Regions from separate parts of the Bradyrhizobium sp. BWC-3-1 genome, predicted to be linked through region 2. Evidence: riboswitches for the same ligand, from Rfam matches in the RefSeq annotation. Region 2 holds a riboswitch; the other holds the start of a gene.
The links. A riboswitch is a leader RNA that binds a small molecule or an ion and turns the genes downstream of it on or off. The one in region 2 is predicted to bind S-adenosylmethionine.
Positions count from the first base shown of each region.

Region 1: linked by a shared signal. The riboswitch ahead of RX329_RS04660 (homoserine O-acetyltransferase MetX) and the one ahead of RX329_RS40430 (O-succinylhomoserine sulfhydrylase) in region 2 are both predicted to bind S-adenosylmethionine.

Region 1 is NZ_CP136625.1:948,300-955,777, reverse strand. It holds gene metW (methionine biosynthesis protein MetW) at 1-99, opposite strand, end outside; gene RX329_RS04660 (homoserine O-acetyltransferase MetX) at 115-1,317, opposite strand; SAM riboswitch at 1,408-1,487, opposite strand; gene RX329_RS04655 (chorismate mutase) at 1,692-2,540, shown strand; gene hisC (histidinol-phosphate transaminase) at 2,575-3,669, shown strand; gene RX329_RS04645 (prephenate/arogenate dehydrogenase family protein) at 3,666-4,604, shown strand; gene RX329_RS04640 (hypothetical protein) at 4,719-5,372, opposite strand; gene RX329_RS04635 (hypothetical protein) at 5,378-6,073, opposite strand; gene RX329_RS04630 (hypothetical protein) at 6,373-6,600, opposite strand; gene RX329_RS04625 (GDSL-type esterase/lipase family protein) at 6,791-7,478, opposite strand, start outside.
Region 2 is NZ_CP136625.1:8,452,833-8,460,310, forward strand. It holds gene RX329_RS40415 (hypothetical protein) at 1-759, opposite strand, end outside; gene RX329_RS40420 (PAS domain-containing protein) at 864-1,292, opposite strand; gene RX329_RS40425 (2'-deoxycytidine 5'-triphosphate deaminase) at 1,465-2,601, opposite strand; SAM riboswitch at 2,682-2,761, shown strand; gene RX329_RS40430 (O-succinylhomoserine sulfhydrylase) at 2,832-4,028, shown strand; gene RX329_RS40435 (SGNH/GDSL hydrolase family protein) at 4,143-5,135, opposite strand; gene RX329_RS40440 (SGNH/GDSL hydrolase family protein) at 5,148-5,927, opposite strand; gene RX329_RS40445 (OpgC domain-containing protein) at 5,927-7,192, opposite strand; gene apaG (Co2+/Mg2+ efflux protein ApaG) at 7,397-7,478, shown strand, end outside.

The DNA of each region.
Region 1 (7,478 bases), 1.3 Mb from region 2:
CGGCTTGACCATCTCGGCCACCAGCACATGGTCCGCGCGAAAATCACCGGGTTGCCCGGCCACAACGCCGCCGAGCGGCAACGTTTCCTGTACAGACATGCCTAGTCGTCCTTGTTAAGCATTCCTGGCGGTAAGCCCGCGCGCCTTGCCCGCCGATTGCAGGAAGGCACGGGCGATGTCGAAGAACTCGGGCACGTCGAGCAGGAACGCGTCGTGACCGCGATCGGTCTCGATTTCGGCGAACGACACCCGCGCGCTCGACGCATTCAGCGCGTGCACCAGCGCGCGCGATTCCGAGGTCGGGAACAGCCAGTCGCTGGTGAAGGAGACCACGCAGAAGCGGGTCTGGATTCCCGCGAACGCCTTCGCCAGCACGCCACCATGGTCGGCGGCGATGTCGAAATAGTCCATCGCGCGGGTCAGATAGAGATAGGAGTTGGCGTCGAAGCGCTCGACGAAGGACGAGCCCTGGTAGCGCAGATACGACTCAACCTGGAAGTCGGCGTCGAAAGAGAAAGTCGGCAGCTCGCGGTCCTGCATGCGCCGCCCGAATTTTCGATGCAGCGCGGCGTCGGAGAGATAGGTGATGTGCGCCGCCATCCGGGCGACAGCGAGGCCACGATGCGGATGGATGCCTCGATCGGCATAGCCGCCATGGTGCCAGTCGGGGTCGGCCATCACCGCCTGGCGGCCAAGCTCGTGGAACGCGATGTTCTGCGCCGAGTGTCGTGTCGAGCAGGCAATCGCCAGCGCGGAGAACACGCGACTCGGATACGCCGCAGTCCATTGCAGCACTTGCATGCCGCCCATCGAGCCGCCGACGACCGCGAACAGCGTGTCGATGCCGAGCCGGTCGATCAGCATCGCCTGCGCGCGCACCATGTCGGGGATGGTGATGACGGGGAAATCGAGCCCCCAAACCTTGCCGGTCGCGGGATTGATCGAGGCCGGGCCGGTCGAGCCCATGCAGCCGCCGATCACGTTGGAGCAGATGATAAAATATTCGTTGGGATCGAGCGGCCGGCCGGGGCCGACCAAGGTCTCCCACCAGCCGGGCTTGCCGGTGACAGGGTGCACGTTGGCGACGTGCTGGTCGCCGGTCAGCGCATGGCAGATCAGGATCGCGTTGGAGCGATCGGCATTCAGCTCGCCGTAGGTCTGGTAGGCGATCTGGAACGGGCTGAGATCGACCCCGCAGTCGAGCCGCAGCGGCTGCTCCGAGCCGAACTGCGCGACGTGCGAACTCGGATGATCCACCTCGTGCGACCGCTCGTCGGCGGTGATCGCGGGACTCGGAATGGACTGGACGCCAACCATCTGACCATCGACCTCGTTTGCGATCGTAGAAGTGACCGCATTGACATCAGGCCATGAAAAACCCGGCCTGAACGATAGGTTCGGCCGGGATCGAAAGCGTCCCCGGCCTGTTTAGCGAGTTTTTTAACGTGGCTGCAAGCCGGCCGGCTCAAATGACCACGGAACGGGTAAAAACTACCGTCTTGGACGGTTTTCGTCAAGTCACGGCCCGGATCAACCAAATTCGCCTGTCGCGCCACGGGCGGAAAGGGCCCGATTTCTCTTTGCATTTCTCTTTGCTTTCGCAGCCCCGACTGCCTAATCAGGATATCCATCACAGCGGTGACGGCTCGACTGATCCGCATTGGAACGCCTCTCAGCAGCACCCGTCAGACATGTCCCAACGTCCGCCCGCGCCACCATCACTCCAGGAATTGCGTAAGGAGATCGACGCGATCGACGAAGGCATGCATCGCCTGCTGATGCAACGCGGCGACATCATCGACCGCCTGATCCAGGTGAAGCAGACCCAGGAGGTCGGCTCGGCGTTCCGCCCGGCACGCGAGGCCTCCATGATGCGCGACCTCGTGCAGCGTCATCGCGGCATCCTGCCGCTCGACACCGTCGAGAGCATCTGGCGCGTCATCATCGCGACCTTCACCTATGTCCAGGCCCCGTTCTCGGTCCACGCCGACATCTCGGCGAGCGAGCCGGCCATGCGCGATTCCGCGCGATTCCATTTCGGCTTCACCGTGCCTTACGTCGCGCATTTCAGCGCGCAGGCGGCGGTCGAGGCCGTCGCGAAGTCCAAGGGCGACCTGGCGCTGGTCTCGGCGACCTCCAGCCGCACACCATGGTGGCTGGAGCTGGAAGAAGCCGGCGCGCCAAAGATCATCGCGCGGCTGCCCTTCGTCGAGCGCGCCGACCATCCGGCGGCGTTGCCCGTGTTCGCGGTCTCGCGCGTCGCCGACAGCGCGCTGGTGACGGAGGTCGAGACCTTCAGCGTGCGCGTCTCTGGGTGGAATGCGGAGGTCGCGCGCGCCCTGTCGCCGCTCGCCGAGATCGTGGCGGTGCCCGACACCGCCTTCGACGGCGCCGCGCTGCTGGTCTCGGTCACCGCGACAAGCAGCATCGACAAGATCAAGGCTGCCCTGATCGAAGCGGGGGCCTCGGTGCGCTCCACGGCCCTCGTCGGCAGCCACGCAACGCGCTATACGGTGCCCCCGACCGGGTCGAAATCGTAAGTCGCGAACCGCTTAAGCCAGTCCGGAGTTGAAGATGTCCCGCCCCGTGCCGAATCCCGGCATTCTCGATATTGCGCCCTATACGCCCGGCAAGACCCCGGTGGCAGAGCCCGGCCGCAAGGTGTTCAAGCTCTCGGCCAACGAGACGCCGTTCGGGCCCTCGCCGAAGGCGAGCGAGGCGTTCAAGCAGGTGGCGGATCATCTGGAAGACTATCCGGAAGGAACCTCGCGCGTGCTGCGCGAAGCAATCGGGCGCACCTTCGGGCTCGATCCCAACCGCATCATCTGCGGCGCCGGCTCGGACGAGATCCTCAACCTGCTCGCCCACACCTATCTCAGCCACGGTGACGAGGCGATCTCGACCACGCACGGCTTTCTAGTCTATCCGATCGCGACCATGGCGGTCGGCGCGAAGAATGTCATCGCGGCCGAGAAGAACCTCACCTGCGATGTCGACGCCATCCTCAAGGCGGTGACGCCGAAGACAAAGCTGGTCTGGCTCGCCAACCCCAACAATCCGACCGGCACCTATGTGCCGTTCGACGAGGTCAAGCGCCTGCGCGCCGGCCTGCCCTCGCACGTGCTGCTGGTGCTGGACGCAGCCTATTGCGACTACGTCTCGCGCAATGATTACGAGATGGGGATCGAGCTGGTCGCGACCACCGAAAACACGGTGGTGACCCACACCTTCTCCAAGATCCATGGACTTGCGGCGCTGCGCATCGGCTGGATGTTCGGCCCCGAGCACATCATCGATGCGGTCAACCGCATCCGGGGTCCCTTCAACGTGTCGACGCCGGCCATGTACGCCGCCGTTGCCGCGATCGAGGACACAGCGCACCAGGCCATGTCGAAGCAGTTCACCGAGACCTGGCGCGACTGGCTCGCCGAGGAGATCGGCAAGCTCGGGCTGAAGGTGACGCCGAGCGTCGCCAATTTCGTGCTGATCCACTTCCCGACCGAGGGCAAGACCTCGGACGCAGCCGACGCCTTCCTCACCAAGCGCGGGCTGGTGCTGCGCGGCTTGAAGAACTACGGCCTGCCGCATTCGCTACGCATGACCATCGGCACCGAGGAGGCCAACCGCCTCGTCGTCGAGGGCCTGCGCGACTTCATGGCCGGACGATGAGCGCGACCCCGCACTTCCAGCGCGTTGCGCTGATCGGCTTCGGCCTGATCGGGGGCTCGATCGCACGCGCCGCGAAGCTCCAGGGCCTGGCTTCCGAGATCGTCACCACCGCGCGCTCGGAGAAGACGCGCGCACGCGTGATGGAGCTCGGCATCGTCGATCAGGTCGTCGCGACCAATGCGGAAGCCGTGAAGGACGCCGATCTCGTCATCCTCTGCATTCCCGTCGGCGCCTGCGGCCCGGTGGCGCAGGAGATCTCCGCGCATCTCAAACCCGGCGCGATCATCTCCGACGTCGGCTCGGTCAAGGGCGCCATCGTCAGGGATATGGCGCCGCACCTGCCGGAAGGCGTCCATTTCGTGCCGGCGCATCCCGTCGCAGGCACCGAGCATTCGGGTCCCGATTCCGGCTTCGCCGAGCTCTTCATCAACCGCTGGTGCATCCTCACCCCGCCGGAGGGCGTTGATGCGGCTGCCACCGATCGCCTGCGCGCGTTCTGGGCGGCGATGGGTGCCAAGGTCGAGATCATGACGCCGGATCATCATGATCTCGTGCTCGCGATCACCAGCCATCTGCCGCATCTGATCGCCTACACCATCGTCGGCACCGCCGACGAGCTGGCGCAGGTGACGGAGTCAGAGGTCATCAAGTTCTCCGCCGGCGGCTTTCGCGACTTCACGCGCATCGCCGCCTCCGATCCGACGATGTGGCGCGACGTCTTCCTCGCCAACAAGGAAGCCGTGCTGGAGATGCTCGGCACCTTCACTGAGGATCTGGCAAAGCTCACCCGCGCGATCCGCCGCGGCGATGGCGAGGCGCTGTTCGACCACTTCACCCGCACCCGCGCCATCCGCCGCGGCATTGTCGAAATCGGCCAGGATTCGGCCGCGCCCGATTTCGGCCGGCCGCATGCGCAGCTCGGCAACAAGCCGTAGCACCGAAGTGGCCCGGATGGAGCGCAAGCGTAATCCGGGACTTCCGTCGCTTGAGGCAGGATTCCCGGATCGCGCTTCGCTCCATCCGGGCTACGAGCCTGCGTGGCTCCGTGACTAGAATGGGTAGTACCGGATCTGCGTCATGACGACGTTGTCGTCGGTCTTCGGCGCGCCGCCGACGCCGGCGAACGCGAACCGTTGCGTGTAGGAATATTGCAGGCCGGCTTTGAGCGTCCCGAAATTGCCTTGGTAGATGGTGTCGTAGATCCCGGCCGTGATCTGCCGAACCTCCCTGGTGTTGCCGTTGCAGGTCGCGCCCGCCGAGTTTTCGGTGAAGCAGCCGGTGTTGTTGTAGAGCGGATTGCCGTAGCCGAACGGCACCGTTCCAACATTGGCGAAATTCGCCTTGGCCTTTTCGAGGCCTGCATAGGAGTAGACATCGAGGCTGGGAGTCGCGTGCCAGATCAGGCCGACGGCGGCCGCCGTGATCGTCAGCGGGAGGATGGTGCCGTCCTGCGCCACCGCCGCGTCGGCGAACGGTGTTGCCGTGAAGCGGCCCAGCACGCCGTGCGAGCCATAGAGCTGAAGATCGAGGGTTTTCGGAATCAGCTCGACGAAGATGTGTCCGCCGAAGCTTCCGGTGTCGTAGGGGTGGTTGGCGTTGTTGAAACGGTCGAACAGCTGGCGGTAGAGCGCCCACCCCTCGACATGCAACTTATAGGGCCCGAGCCTTGGGTCCCAGGCGGCCTTGACCGTGACGTCGGGCACCTGATTCAGGCAAGAAATCCCGGAACGGATTCGAAGTCGATCACGCCGGGCGCATCGACGCCACGAGGATCGATGCCGGACTTGGTCGGCGCGTTCAGCGACCAGGATTGCCCGGCGAGGAAGTGAAGACCGAGATCGCTGCGGTCCAGTTCCAGGCTGAGCTGCCGCATGCGCGGATTGAACGAGTTGGTCGCAACCGAGCTCGCCGTCTGAGCCGCACCTTCGAAATCGATCTCGCCATAACCCGCGAGGTGCGTGTCGGCATCGGCATTGCCCTCGGCCAGCACCGAGAACCTGCTCTGACGTGCCGAGAAGCGCGTTTCCGGGATGTTGAAGTTGCGGCTCTGCTGATAGGGGATGAAGTTGTAGACCGAGCCGGTATCGGAAGCGAGATTGCGCGAGCGGTAGACGCCGGTGAGATCGACCCAGCCACCGAAGGTCAACGTCACGCCCTTGTAGCAGACCTTGCCGGCCGCACATGGATCGGCGGCGAGCGCCTTGTAACTTGCTGGTAACTGAACGGCCTTCGCCTGCGCTTCACCCTGTCGCGTCTTGCGCGCCTCGGAGTCCACGCGCTGCTGGAGCTCCTTCAGCTTCGCCTTCAGCGAGTGGATTTCAGTTGTGACATTGTCGTCGGCATGCGCCTGCCCTGAACAGGCAGCGAGAATACCCAGCATCAGTCCGCAATTGATGATCCGCACTTGAAGCTTCCTCCATTTGGGAAGCGGATTGGATTCCGCGCGCCATCTCCGGCGCATGCATGCTTCCCTGGTGTGGAGTGATTTGAATGCGGCTGCGGTTATTCGCGGCGCCGTGCATCTTCTGCATCACGTTTTCCTGACGATCCTGTTTGGAATATTTTCGTTGGCTGTCGATCCGCACGCGCGACTGTCGCGATTGTCCAAGGCAACTTTTCAAGGCCTCGTTCAAGGCAACGCGCATTGGGCCCGGCCGGGACATGACCGGGCCCAGTTCGCGACGGCCAAGTGGTGGATGGCGGCTATTTGCCCTTGGTCGCGCGCATCACCGTTGGGCGCGGTGATTTCGGCGAGGGGACGAAGGCCATCGTCTCCCGCGTCGTGGGATTCGAGACGTTGCGATCACCGTTCGGATACATCGAGGCGTATGCTGCCGGCTCCTGCGACTGCCATTGCCACTGCGCGAACGCGGGCGTCGCGAGCGTGGTCGAGATGGCGATACCGGCAATGAACAGCCTGGACTTGGTCATGATATCTCTCCTGCCTGGGCGACCGCATCATCGTGCGGCCGACATGGAGAGAGAGCGGAGTTTGCGGCTCGGCATTCCCGGCCGGTCATCACGATCCGGCGAAGCGGCCGTGAGTTCAGCTCGTAACCCGCATGGAGGGAGTTACGACAGCTGAGGGCGATGAATGGAGAGAGGAGACTCTGAATCCATCCTACTGCTTCGCGCTACGACTAATCTTTCCCGGCTTGAACAGCTCGAGGTCGATGGCCTGTCCCATCGCCAGATATCCGGTGCGGTTGGGATGAAGCTTGTCGCCGGCGCCACCAGTCGTGCTTTCGGGAACGAACTCCGGCTTGAGGCCACCCGAGGCCGGATCGAGCGTCGCCCGATCAAAATCGATTACACCGTCGAATGTCCCCGAGCTACGGATGAATGCGTTGAGCGCCTTGCGCTTGTCATCCTGCTCGGGAAAACCATGTGCCGCGCTGGTGCTACCCAATGCCGAAACGACGGTGGCGCCGATGATCCGGGCTTGCGGCCATTTCGCACGTAGCCTCGCGACGCCATCCTTCATCGCGGCGATGACTTGGTCGGCGGTAAAATTGCCGTTCTTGCTGAAATCGTTGATACCTTCCAGCCAGATCAGGCTCGATATGCCGGACAGCGACAGCACGTCACGCTCGAGCCGCTGGCCCGAAGCGGGGCCGCCCGCGTACGGTTTGTCGGGACCATATTCGGCCGGGCCTGCGATTTGGTTGCCACCGATGCCGCCATTCACTACGGCAACCTTGTTGCCGTAGACCGCCTTCAGGCGACGCGACAGCACGTTGGGCCAGCGATCCTCGCCATTCATGGTTGAGGCGGTCCCGTCGGTAATCGAATCCCCAAACGCCATGATG
Region 2 (7,478 bases):
GACCTCATCGAAATATTGCATCCCGATCAGCTTGCCCGTGAGGTGCAGGAGATAGCCCGCATCCTCCGGACCGAACAGCTGCACCATCACGGGCGCGGCGGTGCGCACATATTCCATCGCATAGTTGCGATAGGCTTTTTCCAGTCTCGGCCTTGGCCAGCTTGCGACCGGCAACGCCGGAGCCGCGGCTGCATCGAACAGCGGGGCTTCGAGGTGCCGCGCGAACACGAGGCGCTGGTCGAGTTCGAGGGGCTGGTCATATTGATAATAGTAGCCTTCGAGCCCGTCCTGGCCGTCGACGCTCTGCTTCGTGCAGACGAACCCCAATCTGGTATCGCCGAGCGCCACGCCGTTGTTGGCGTGCCAGCCGCGCAGCATCGCGCGCGAGACTTCGCCCGGCACGCCGCAGATGGCAGTGCCTTTCCATATCCAGCGCGGCGGCGGATAGCGTATCCAGGCTTTGCGGTCGCTATCATACATGTATTCGACGTGCACGCCGCCGATCCAGTTCGAGAGATAGTGATATTGCGCGGCTGCCACGGCGGGCGGCAGATGGCTCAGCCCGAGCTTCTCCAGCCCCGGCAGGAAGCGCTCCTGCTGCTGGCGGCGGAACACGCGAAAGACGAACTCCGCAGCATCTGCCGTGCCGCGACGCGTGACCACGGTGAGGATCAGACCGGTGAAGTAGGCGTGATAGAGATCGGCAACCGCGCGCCAGCGTTTCCATTGAGCTTCCTGCGCGGGGTCTGGTGCGGTCATGTTCGCTCCCGATCGTTGTTCTGATCGAGTGTGTCACTGCATCCGGTGACGGACAAGTTGAGCCGCACGCAGGGAGCCCTGCACGCCGGCGCGCCAATTCCGCATCACGAATTTTGCGCAGGCTTAGTTTGCGAGGCTTTGGCGGCACGCTCGCGCTCGACGCGCTCGGTGACGTCGCGTGCCATCGCCACCGATCCTTGCACCACTCCAGCGGCGTCCCGCACCAGCGCAAAGGTCATCTCGATGTAGAGCTTGCGTCCGTCCTTGTGCAGCGCGCGGGTCAGTGTCGGCTTGCCCGCAAGCTTCATCGCGCCGCTGGCAAGCGCGGCCTCAAAACCTTTCCAGTGCGCGGCGCGCAGATGTTCGGGAATGATCAGGTCGAGATTCTGGCCCAGCGCTTCGTCCGCCGAGAAGCCGAACAGTGCGGACGATGCGCGGTTCCAGCGCATGATCGTGCCGGAGCGATCCGAATAGATCAGCGCGTCGGCGACGTCGTCGAGGATTCTTGCGTCGAGTTCGGATTGATCTGTCATTTCGCCACCTCGGACGTAGATTCACTTCCCATCTTGACACAGATTCGGTGTCATCGCCCGACTTGATCGGGCGATCCAGTATTCCAGAGGCGGATGTGATCGAACCAATAGGCTACGGCGTACTGGATGCCCCGGTCAAGCCGAGGCATGACAGCGGAAGGTGAGGCTATCCCTACACCCGGAAATGCTTGCTCAGCTTCAGGCCCTGCGCCTGGTAGTTCGAGCCGATGCGCTGGCCGTACATCGCGTCGGGGCGGGCCAGCATCTTCTCGTAGACGAGGCGGCCGACGATCTGGCCGTGCTCGAGGATGAACGGCACCTCGCGCGAGCGCACTTCGAGCACGGCGCGCGAGCCTAGCCCGCCGGCGCCGGCATAGCCGAAGCCGGGATCGAAGAATCCGGCATAATGCACGCGGAACTCGCCGACCAGCGGATCGAACGGCACCATCTCCGCGGCGTAATCGGGCGGCACCTGCACCGCCTCTTTCGACGCGAGGATATAGAACTCGCCGGGATCGAGGATCAGGCTGCCGTCGGGACGGGCCGAGATCGGCTCCCAGAAGTCCTCGACGGAATAGCCGGCGCGGCGATCGACGTCGATGACGCCGGTGTGGCGCTTGGCGCGGTAGCCGACGAAGCCGCCGCTCTTCTCGCCGGAGAGATCAACAGAGACGGCGACGCCGCCGGTGAGGTCGGCGTCGTCGATATCGACGAGACGCTCGGTCGCGTGCAGCCCCTCGAGGTCGTCGATGTTGAGGATGGCATCGCCGGTGCGGAAGCGCACCTGGCTCAGGCGCGAGCCCTCGCTGACCAGCACCGGAAACGTCTTCGGGCTGATCTCGGCATAGAGCGGGCCGTGATAGCCGGCACCGATCATGTCGAAGCGGCGGGTGCCGTCGGCGATCACGCGGGTGAAGACGTCGAGCCGGCCGGTCGAGCTCTTCGGGTTGGCGGCCGCGACGATTTCCGGCGGCAGCGCGAGGCTTTCAAGCAGCGGCACGATGTAGACGCAGTTGGTCTCCAGCACCGCGCCGTCGGCGAGGCTGAACTCGTGCAGCTTCAACTCGTCGATGCGCTCGGCGACCGTGGCGCCGGGACCGGGCAGGAAGCTGGCGCGAACGCGATAGGCGATATCGCCAAGACGCAAATCGAGGCTCGCCGGCTGGATCTGGCTTTCGACGAAGTCGTAAGCGGGCAGGATGAGACCGCCCTCCGCCATCGCCGCGATCATGCGGTCGGGCAGGATACCATTGGCGTCGGCGGCGACCGTGAACGTCAACCCGGGGTCCTCATCAGGGATCAAACACATCCCGACATGCGGGAAATATGAGCGTTTTACGGCTATCCGATGGACGTCTTGACGGAAAGGGCATTGCGGAATATGAGCATGACTTATCCCGTGGTGATTTGAGCCGGCCGGCTTGCAGCCACGTTAAATAAGTCGCTAAACAGGCCGGGGACCTCTGTGATCCCGGCCCGTGGAGATATTCCAGGCCGGTTTTTTTGTGACCATTCTCGATGGTCACGTCAGGAGGTCCTATGTCGAAGTCCCCGGCGCCAACCGCCCACTACCGTCCCGAAACTCGCCTGGTTCATTCCGGCACCTTACGCTCGCAATATGGCGAGACGTCGGAGTCGCTGTTCCTGACCCAGGGCTACGTCTACAACAGCGCTGAGGAGTGCGAGGCGCGGTTCAAGGGCGAGGACCCCGGCTTCATCTATTCACGCTACTCCAATCCGACCATCTCGATGTTCGAGCGCCGCATGATCGAGCTCGAAGGCGCCGAAGCGGCACGTTCGGCCGCGACCGGCATGGCCGCGGTGACGACCGCGATCCTGGCGCCGCTCAAGGCCGGCGATCACGTCGTGGCCTCGCGCGCGCTGTTCGGCTCGTGTCTCTACGTCGTGCAGGATTTACTGCCGCGCTACGGCATCGAGACCACGCTGGTCGACGGCCTCGATCTCGACCAGTGGCAGCGCGCCATGAAGCCGAACACCAAGACGTTCTTCCTGGAGAGCCCGACCAATCCGACGCTCGACGTGCTCGACATTCCCGGCATTGCCGAGATCGCGCATAGTGGCGGCGCGCGGCTCGTCGTCGACAACGTGTTCGCCACCCCGATCTGGCAGAGCCCGCTCGCGCTCGGCGCCGACGTCGTGGTCTATTCCGCGACCAAGCACATCGACGGCCAGGGCCGCTGTCTCGGCGGCATCATCCTGTCCTCGGAAGCGTTCATCGCCGAGCACATCCACAATTTCATGCGCCAGACCGGCCCGTCGATCTCGCCGTTCAACGCCTGGGTCCTGCTCAAGGGGCTGGAGACGCTCGCCGTGCGCGTGCGCGCGCAGACCGAGACGGCGGCGCGCATCGCGGACGTGCTGGCGAGCCATCCGAAGATTTCGCGGCTGGTGTTTCCCGGCCGCGCCGATCATCCGCAGGCTGCATTGGTGAAGAAGCAGATGCGCGGCGGCTCGACGCTGGTCGGCCTCGAGGTCAAGGGCGGCAAGCAGGCGGCGTTCCGCGTGCTCAACGAGCTCAAGCTCGCCAAGATCTCGAACAATCTCGGCGACGCCAAGAGCCTCGTCACCCATCCCGCGACCACGACGCATCAGCGTTTGAAGCCGGAGGACCGCGCCGCGCTCGGCATCAGCGAAGGATTCATCCGCTTCTCGGCAGGCCTCGAGCACGCGGACGATCTGATCGAGGATCTGACCGCGGCGCTGGAGAAGGCGTAGCCACGCATTCGACATCGTAGGGTGGGCAAAGCAAGCGTGCCACCATTCACGATCACAGTGCCGCTGGATGGTGGGCACGGCGCGAAGAGCGCGCCTTTGCCCACCCTGCAGCAGCTACATCGGCCGATAGGTCCGCACGTCCGCGGGCACGTTCACGCCGAGCTTGATTTGGCCGACGGAGCGGATGATGTCGTCGCCGAGGAGCTGGGCGAAGCAGGCATAGCCCCAATCGTTCATGTGCAGTCCGTCCGCGATCACGAAACTCTCGACCGGAAGGGATTGCTTCTCGTGCCAGTCGCGCATCACCTCGAAGCGCGGGAAGATACCGACGTGACGGAGCTCGGCGACCTTGCCGAGCAGCTTCACCATCTTGCCGGCGCTCTCGGCGCGCTGGTTGACCGCGGGCGAATATTGCGGATCGACCAGCACGATGTCGGTGCCGCCGGTGGCCTGGATGCGAGCGATGCCGTCCTCGACCAGTTTGGCGGTCTCGCCAGGATCGAGATTGCGCAGCACGGCATTGGTGCCGACCTGCCAGATCACCAGATCCGGATGCACGTCGATCACCTCTTTCTGGAGACGCTTCATCATCTCGGGCGCATCCTCGCCGCCGACGCCGGCATTGACGACGGTGATGTCGGCGGTCGGATAGTGCCGGTGCAGCTGCGCGGCAAGGCGATTGGGATAGTTGAACTCCGGCGAGCTCGCGCCGAATCCCGCGGTCGACGACGAGCCGAACGCGACGATGACGACGGGCTGGCCGGCGACGAGCTTGCCCGCGACATGCGGCAGCGAGCCCATCGCCTTCGAGCCGCCCTTCGGCGACAGGCAGGGCACGCGGCTAAAGATGTCGCCGGCGGATTTCGCGACCTGCTTCACCTTGTCGATGGCGCGCGCCGTGATGCCGCGCTGGTCGGGGGACGTCGCTGCGACGGTGGTCTGGGACGGTGAAGCGGGAGCCGGATCAGCCGACTGCTGCGGGGCCGGTGTTGCCTGCGCGGCCTGCGTCTGCGCGTGGGACTGCGAGGCCGGACTCAGCAACAGCAGCACCGCTGCTGCGGGCACAGCCAGCCATGCCGTCAGGCAAAAAGGGCGGAGAGAACTCATTAACGCTAGACCTCAATTTTGCTGCTGGGCCGGCTCCAGATGGGCAGCGTCGATCAGGAACTGTGCCAACGCCCGGCCAAGGCAATCATGGACCTGCTTCGCCAACTCGGGGCCGCGCGACGGGCTGAATAGGTCGAACTGGCCCTGATCATTCCACTGCCGCATGATCGCGAACCGATCGAACAGCGGAATATCGTGCTCCTGCGCCACCACCCGCATATTGTCGAGGTATGGCGGCACCGAGATCATGGTTTCGGTACGCGGACTGTACTGCAAATTCATCAAGACGACGTCAGCCCCTGCCTTTTGCAACGCAACAACCCCTTCGGTCACCGCGCCACGAAAATCATCGGGATCGATGGCCCGGATAGCATCGACAGTCCCGGTCTGCCAGATGACCAAAGTAGGCGTTTTTGCTTCCATCAGCTTAACGAAGCTGGCAGCCGCCTCCTCGGCCGTTTTCTTGCTCTGTATTTCTACGGAGACGTGCACAATCTCGGACGGCGGCAGCTTGTCCTTCAGGATGGCCTGCATCCGCGCCGGATAAGAGGCGTCCTCGGAAGCCGGAATCGTGGTCGAGCGACTGCCGATGACCAGGATTTCGAGCGGCTTGCCGGCCTTCACGGCATCGGCGACCTTGGGAAGCTGGCTTTCGCTGGTGAGCAGATAGGACGGCACTTCACAGGCTGCGGGCGCGGCTGAAGCAGCCGGCGCAGCATCGTCCGCGCGCGCCGGAGGCGCGGCGAGACCACCGCACAGCAGGATCAGGCTCAGGAAAACCTTCGCCTTCATCAGCCCCCTCCCGCCATATCGGCGCTGCCGACGGCGCTTTTGGTTTTCGAACCGCTCTTGTCAGCCACCCGCTTGTACCACGAAATCAGCCAGGCCATGGCCCACATGATCAGGATTCCGGAGAGACTTATTAGCGCATGCATGACCGGGCCGCCCGAGACTTCGGCCAGGATGAAATGGCCGGCAAAGGCGAGGAAGACGCCGAGACAGAATATCTCCAGGGAATGCGAGCCGCACAGGATCAGCGGCCGCAGCCAGGGCGATTTCAGGCCCGGCCAGTCCCGGGGCAGGACGCGCACGGTGAGCGCGGCCAGCGCCAGGAAATGCGTGAAGCGCAGCACGTCAAGGTCGGCCTTGTCGATCGGATACATCCACTGCTCGAGCCGCTTCGGCATGAAGTGGGAGAGCTGCGGCACATACCAGGTCAGCGTCACGTAGAATGCCGCAACCAGATAGGCGATCGCGATCCACATCGTCACCCGCGAAGCCAGAATGTGCGACATGCGTCGCGCACCCCCGAGCGCGCACCATGCCCCGAACACGAACAGCAATTGCCAGGCGAAGGGATTGAAGGCCCAGAAGCCGTTCGGATAGGCCGACAGATAGAGGTCGTATTCCCAGGTCACCGCGTAGAGCGCGACCGAGAGGCCGAGCGTCACGTCGGGGCGCCACTTCATCAGCCACAGGATCAAGGGCAGCGCCAGCATCAGCACGATGTAGAGCGGCAGCACGTCCATGTTGACCGGACGGAAGCGCAGCAGCAGCGCCTGCACGATCGTGACGTCGGGCTGCTTGAGGAAATCCATGATGCCCATCTCTTCGGTGTAGAGCGGGTTCTCGAACCTGGTCGCGACGTAGGAGATTTCGGCAAGGAAGATCGTGAACAGGAAGACGTGGGCGACATAGATCTGCCAGACGCGCCGCAGGATGCGCGCGGTGGCGACGACGATGCCGGACTCCAGCATCGCCCGACCGTAGACGAAGGCGGCGGTATAGCCGGAGATGAAGATGAAGATCTCGGTGGCGTCGCTGAAGCCGTAATTGCGGATCGTGAACCAGGTCAGAAGGCTCGGCGGCAAATGGTCGATGAAGATCAGCCACAGCGCAAGGCCGCGGAATAGGTCCAGCCGGAGCTCGCGCTCGCCGATGGCGGGCAGCGAAATGGCCGGCGCGGCCGCGCGCCGCTTCGCTCCCGCGGACTTGACCTCCACAGGTTTAGCGGTTCCCGCGATCGTCGATCCCGTCACTTGGTCGGCAATGGTCATCGGGGGCCTAAAAACCCTTCCGCAAATCGCGACGTGGCAAGGAGTGTACCGGTCCGGCCGTCATCTCGCAAAACGACCGGATCACAAGCAAGTACATTTGCAAGCCCATTTGGACGTGTACTTCCCTGCGAATTCTGGCGGGACGATGTCGCCAAGGCGTCTCCGGCGTTTGGTTCCCGGGCGGTTTTCGGTATGATGGCAATCATGTACCGCGCCGTGACCCGCCAGATCGAAGTGACCGTCGAGCCGAACTTTGTTCCGGAGCAGTCGTCGGCTGACCGCTCCC